3 regions of the Enterobacter chuandaensis genome follow, and region 1 is predicted to be linked to each of the others. Evidence: predicted binding sites of a transcription regulator. Region 1 holds the regulator's gene; each other region holds the start of a gene.
The links. Region 1 encodes LexA, which represses DNA repair genes until DNA is damaged. Its sites were predicted from a motif close to TNCTGTATGTACATACAGNA; they were not measured.

Region 1 (2,202 bases):
CGCGGCCCGCCATGAATGAACACGTAGCGCGGCAGCAAAGTGCCGTCAACTTCCAGCGGTTCAAGCGGGTCGGGTAAATCATGCGCCAGACACTGGGCGCGAAGTGTCAGCAGGTCTGCCTTCGAGTTATAAGGCAAAACATACATAATAGGGCGCGACGTATCGAGCCCCAGTTCCAGCGCGGGTTCTGCTGGGATAGACTTGCTTTTTACCAGTATGCTTAATGGTAAATTAAGTAATTTGTAGTAAATTCGTGGCCAGCCGGACATAAACGATGTAAAGCCTCTGGTTAATAATGCAATTGCGGCGCAAGGATAACAGAAAGCGCGCAAAATTTCTGTTGTTACCCGTCATACTTCAGGCGGCAGCGCAACGCGCTACGCCTTCTGTTACTGACGCTCTTTTTTAAAAAAGGTTCTTTTAATGGCCAATAATACCACTGGGTTAACGCGTATCATCAAAGCTGCCGGTTATTCATGGAAAGGTTTCCGTGCCGCCTGGGTTAATGAAGCCGCTTTTCGCCAGGAAGGTGTCGCCGCTATCGTCGCGGTTATCATCGCCTGTTTCCTTGATGTAGATGCCATTACCCGCGTGCTTCTCATCGGTTCCGTACTTCTGGTGATGATAGTGGAAATTCTCAATAGCGCTATTGAGGCCGTGGTCGACCGGATCGGCTCTGATTTCCACGAGCTTTCTGGCCGCGCGAAAGATATGGGCTCCGCCGCTGTCCTGCTGGCGATTATCACAGCAGCCATTACCTGGGTCACGCTGCTTTGGTCACATTTCCGATGAGCCTCGAGGAATAATTAAGTCCCTGGTTTTTTGTGCAGTTTTTGGTTCCAAAATCGCCTTTGACTGTATATACTCACAGCATAACTGTATATACACCCAGGGGGCGGAATGAAAGCATTAACGACCAGGCAGCAAGAGGTGTTTGATCTCATTCGGGATCATATCGGCCAGACGGGTATGCCACCCACGCGCGCGGAAATCGCGCAGCGTCTGGGTTTCCGTTCTCCGAATGCTGCCGAGGAACACCTGAAAGCGCTGGCGCGTAAGGGTGTGATTGAGATTGTGTCAGGCGCGTCGCGTGGTATCCGCCTGCTGGTGGAAGAAGAGACGGGCATTCCGCTGATAGGCCGCGTTGCTGCAGGTGAACCGCTGCTGGCACAACAGCATATTGAAGGTCACTACCAGGTCGATCCTGGCATGTTCAAACCGAGCGCTGATTTCCTGCTGCGCGTCAGCGGGATGTCCATGAAAGACATCGGTATCCTGGACGGCGATCTGCTGGCCGTTCACAAAACGCAGGATGTACGTAACGGCCAGGTGGTGGTCGCGCGTATTGATGACGAAGTGACCGTTAAGCGTTTGAAAAAACAGGGTAACACCGTTCAGCTGCTGCCCGAAAACAGCGAATTCACTCCGATTGTGGTCGATCTCCGCGAACAGAGCTTCTCTATTGAAGGTTTGGCTGTTGGCGTGATTCGTAACGGCGAATGGCTGTAATCACTTCCTGACAGGCTACGCTTCCGCTGTAGCCTGCTTCATTTACCCTTGCCGGTATCTCTCATGTCACTGCTGACGGCATCTGATAAGGCATTGTGGCGTCTTGCCCTGCCGATGATTTTTTCCAATATCACCGTGCCCTTGCTGGGTCTGGTCGACACGGCCGTTATTGGCCATCTCGATTCCCCTGTTTATCTTGGCGGCGTGGCGATTGGCGCAACCGCAACCAGCTTCCTGTTTATGCTGCTGCTCTTTTTGCGGATGAGCACTACCGGGCTCACGGCACAGGCGTATGGTGCAAAAGACCCGTTACGTCTGGCGCGCGCGCTGGTGCAGCCGCTGATCCTGGCGCTTGGCGCGGGGGCGCTCATTGTTTTACTGCGCACGCCCCTGATAGACCTTGCGCTCCATGTTGTTGGCGGCAGCGAGGCGGTACTGGAGCAGGCGCGTCGCTTCCTGGAAATCCGCTGGCTCAGCGCGCCTGCCTCGCTGGCGAATCTCGTTCTGCTGGGGTGGCTACTGGGCGTGCAGTACGCCCGTGCGCCCGTAATTTTACTGGTCGTGGGAAACCTGCTTAACATCGCGCTCGATCTCTGGCTGGTGATAGGCCTGCATATGGACGTGCGCGGGGCGGCACTGGCGACGGCAATTGCCGAATACGGAACCTTATTCATTGGGCTGTGGATGGTCTGG
Region 2 (2,202 bases), 550 kb from region 1:
GCTACCCAGGTCGACGCCGGGACGCTGGGGATCATGAACAACGTGCACGTACCGGCGGGGCTGCTGGTGAACCTCGCCATCTGGCAGGAACAGCCGCACTGGCCGAGCTTCCTTATTGGGGGAGCGGTGATCCTGGCTTCACTGTGGGTCCATCGCCGCTGGGTCGCTCCGCGCTCCGCACAAACGGAAGATGGTCGCACGCGTGGTTCCGCGCTGAGCGAATAAACGCCTCCGTAACCGGCTGACGCTGCTCGCCATCGCGCACGGCGGCGTACAGCCGGCTCCACAGTCCTTCCCCCAGGGTTTTGGTGACTACCAGTCCCTGACGCTCAAAACTCTCCACCACCCAGTGCGGCAGCGCCGCAATACCCATGCTGGCCGCCACCATCTGAATCAACAGCAGGGTGTTATCCACGCTTTTCAGCTGCGGGCTAATGCCTGCTGGTTGCAGGAAGTGACGCCAGATATCCAGGCGACTGCGCTGGACCGGGTAAATCAGCAGCGTTTCCGTTGCCAGATCTTCCGGCGTGATGCGCGTTTTGGCAGCCAGAGGATGATCCGGCGCCAGTACCAGGCGCACTTCAAAATCAAACATCGGCGAATAGTGCAGGCCGCTGCGCGGCAGTATGTCAGAGGTCATCACCAGATCCAGCTCGCCCTGCTGCAGCGACGGCTGCGGGTCAAAGGTCACGCCGGATTTGAAGTCCATCTCCACCTGCGGCCACTTCTGACGAAAGTTCTCAAGCGCGGGGGTCAGCCACTGAATACAGCTGTGGCACTCAATGGCGATGCGCAGTTTCGTCTGCTGTGGCTCGTTACAGGACTGCAGCGCGCTGGCGATCTGCGGCAGTACCTGATTCGCCAGCTGCAGCAGAATTTCCCCCTGCGGCGTAAAGCGCAGAGGCTGGCTTTTGCGCACAAAAAGACGGAAGCCGAGGCGTTGCTCCAGATCGCTGAACTGGTGAGAAAGGGCGGACTGCGTCTGGTGCAGCGTGGCCGCAGCCGCCGCGAGCGAACCGCAGTTCCGCAACGCTTGTAGCGTTTTCAGGTGTTTAATCTCGATCATGAAAGTCCTTCACTTCGCCATGAACATTTTGCGCTTGAGGAATATACAGTACCTGCCAATTATAGAAGTGTAAACATCTGGACGTCTAAATAACGAATTTCACAAGGGGCATACCATGACAATCCGCAATCACACTCTCGGTTTTCCTCGCGTTGGTCTGCGTCGCGAGCTGAAAAAAGCGCAAGAAAGCTACTGGGCAGGCAACGCCACCCGTGAAGAACTGCTGGCGGTGGGGCGCGAGCTGCGTGCCCGTCACTGGGATCAGCAAAAGCAGGCGGGCATTGACCTGCTGCCGGTGGGCGATTTCGCCTGGTACGACCATGTTCTGACGACCAGCCTGCTGCTGGGCAACGTGCCGGCTCGTCATCAGAACAAAGATGGATCGGTAGATATCGATACCCTGTTCCGCATCGGCCGTGGCCGTGCGCCAACGGGTGAGCCAGCGGCAGCGGCGGAAATGACCAAGTGGTTTAACACCAACTATCACTATATGGTGCCGGAGTTCGTGAAAGGTCAGCAGTTTAAGCTGACCTGGACGCAGCTTCTGGACGAAGTGGATGAAGCGCTGGCGCTGGGCCACCAGGTGAAGCCCGTCTTGCTGGGGCCGGTAACCTACCTGTGGCTGGGTAAAGTGAAGGGCGAGCAGTTTGACCGCCTCAGCCTGCTGAACGATATTCTGCCGGTCTACAAACAGGTGCTGATTGAGCTGGGCAAGCGCGGCATTCAGTGGGTACAAATCGACGAACCCGCGCTGGTGCTGGAGCTGCCGCAGGAGTGGCTCGATGCCTTTAAACTGGCGTATGACGCGCTTACCGGTCAGGTGAAGCTACTGCTGACCACCTATTTTGAAGGCGTGACGCCGAACCTGAAGACCATTATCGCGCTGCCGGTTCAGGGCCTGCACGTTGACCTGGTTCACGGTAAGGACGATGTGGCGCTGCTGCACAAGCGCCTGCCTGCAGACTGGCTGCTTTCTGCTGGTCTGGTCAACGGTCGTAACGTCTGGCGTGCCGATCTGACCGAGAAATACGCACAAATCAAGGACATCGTCGGCAAACGTGAACTGTGGGTGGCTTCTTCCTGCTCCCTGCTGCACAGTCCGATCGATCTCAGCGTGGAGACCCGCCTCGACCCTG
Region 3 (2,202 bases), 1.4 Mb from region 1:
ATTCCAGACGGGTAGCGATGTCACGGGTCATAGCCCACTCAACGCCACCAGCGAATACTGGGGAAACGCCAGTGTCATGGTCGTCGCCAGCGATGTTGTTGCTGGAGTCTGCACGCCATACCATGCCGCCCAGACGGGTGTACACGTCCAGATCGTCAGTTACTGGGTAACCCAGTTTAGCGGTCAGCTGAACGCCCTGAGCTTTGAAAGCGCCATTGATGGTGTCGCCTTTGTATGGCATACGACCTAACCAGTCGTAACCCATTTCAAAGCCAACATACGGGTTAACCTGATAGCCACCGAACGCACCTGCACCAAGCTGGCTCTCGTGAGTAGGGCCATCGTTGTTCAGGCTGCTGTTGTACCAGCCAGTGTCGTGGAACTGAGACCAGCCCAGTTTACCACCTGCATACCAGGTATTATCTTTCGGAGCGGCCTGCGCTACGGTAGCGAAGCCAGCCAGTGCCACTGCAATCGCGATAGCTGTCTTTTTCATTTTTTGCGCCTCGTTATCATCCAAAATTCGCCATGAAAGTCTCAAGAGAGAATCACGGTTAAATCCTTCACCGGGGGGCGTGGTCAAATATAAATCTACCGATATCTTCGGCTTAGGCCGAGCACCCCTGGCGATGTAAAGTCTACAACGTAGCTGAAAACTTACAAGTGTGAAGTCTGTCAGGCATATGAAAAAAAAAGTTCCGTATACCTATTATTTAACATTTTTAGAACGAATTTTGTGCAATAAAATTAAGGAGAACCGCACCAGACAAGCCTTGCCGCAATTTTGAGGCCGGGAACTAAAACCGCATCTTGCGGTCAAAAAAAATTCCAGGAAAAATCTTAATTTCACTCAGTGATACAAATTTGAGTGAATTTTTAGCCCAGAAAGTTGTCCTCTGCGATAAGAATCTGGACGAACCGGGCGCATGATAAACCCGATCGCATTCCCTTCTTCAGCTGCTTCGGTCAGACGAAAATGTTCCTCTTCCGTCAATTCTTCCGGTAACCACCCGATCACCACGCTGTAATTTCCGGTACGTAACGCCCGGACCATCGACTCAACGGTGTCACAGGGGGAGAGTTGGTTGATCTGCATAACCTTTGCCAGCGGCAGGCCTGCAGACTGAACCCATTGACGGCTCAGTTTCTGCTGTGGCGTCAGCCAGAGCTGCCAGCGCGATTGCTGGCCAAGCTGCTGTAACAACGGCAGCAGAAGGAGTTGGGTCAACAGGGGCTGGTCTTCACGATAAACCACTTCACTAATAAGCCCCGTCGAAACACCCCCAACGGCGTTTTGCGCGACATTGCCCGCGGTTGAGGTGAGAGAAGTTGAGCGATTTGCATAGCCTGAAGTGTACATATTCATTCCAGCCCTGTAGTTACTGTATGGATATACAGTAACCCCTGTATGCATAAAGATCAACCTCATTTTCGGAAAGCGACTCGCAAAATTCATTCAATGTTGATGCCCCGCGAAAAATCATCTTGCTCAACGGCGCTAAGTTGCCTATTTTCCTGCTAACGGATCCGCTAGTAAGAAATTTCGTTGTTACTTTATGATTTTGAAGGGAAATATCATGAAAAAGATATCTTATGAACGGATTTATAAATCCCAGGAATACCTCTCGCCGTTGGGTGAAATTCACCATCGCGCGCTGTTCGGCGGCTATACCCTGGCAGTGGATGATGCGGTTTTTGCCATGGTGTCAGACGGTGAGCTCTACCTTCGCGCCTGTGAAGAAAGCGCGAAATACTGTGTCAAAAATGCTGCCTCTTTTTTGACGCTAATGAAGCGGGGACGTCCGGTGCTTCTCAACTACTATCGCGTGGATGATGGGCTGTGGCAGGACAGGGAGCGTCTGCTTAAGCTCTCCTCATTTGCGCTCAATGCGGCAAGGAAAGAGCGTTATCAGCGGCATCAGCGAAACCGCCTTAAAGATCTGCCAAACCTGACTTTTCAGCTGGAAGTGTTGCTCTTCGAAGCAGGTATTACTAATGAAGAGACGCTGCGGGCGCTAGGGGCCAGGGAGAGCTGGCTGAAGATGCGGGCAAAAAATAATGCGCTCAGTATTAAAGTGCTCTTCGCGCTGGAAGGGGCCATTGAGGGGCTGCATGAGGCGGCACTCCCGGCAGGTATTCGCCGGGAGTTGACGGAGTGGTTTAATGCGCTGCCTGAGTCACAGGAGAATCACTCTTCCAGGT

Region 2: a site for LexA is predicted at 1,098-1,117, ahead of metR (HTH-type transcriptional regulator MetR). Genes of this name have one in related genera too.
Region 3: a site for LexA is predicted at 1,381-1,400, ahead of sulA (SOS-induced cell division inhibitor SulA). Genes of this name have one in related genera too.

The regions. Positions count from the first base shown of each region.
Region 1 is NZ_CP097173.1:326,476-328,677, forward strand. It holds gene plsB (glycerol-3-phosphate 1-O-acyltransferase PlsB) at 1-269, opposite strand, end outside; gene MX657_RS01525 (diacylglycerol kinase) at 424-792, shown strand; gene lexA (transcriptional repressor LexA) at 901-1,509, shown strand; gene dinF (MATE family efflux transporter DinF) at 1,573-2,202, shown strand, end outside.
Region 2 is NZ_CP097173.1:4,441,710-4,443,911, reverse strand. It holds gene MX657_RS21345 (carboxylate/amino acid/amine transporter) at 1-225, shown strand, start outside; gene metR (HTH-type transcriptional regulator MetR) at 113-1,066, opposite strand; gene metE (5-methyltetrahydropteroyltriglutamate--homocysteine S-methyltransferase) at 1,182-2,202, shown strand, end outside.
Region 3 is NZ_CP097173.1:1,702,491-1,704,692, forward strand. It holds gene ompA (porin OmpA) at 1-496, opposite strand, end outside; gene sulA (SOS-induced cell division inhibitor SulA) at 851-1,360, opposite strand; gene MX657_RS08135 (TfoX/Sxy family DNA transformation protein) at 1,578-2,202, shown strand, end outside; gene yccS (YccS family putative transporter) at 2,161-2,202, opposite strand, start outside.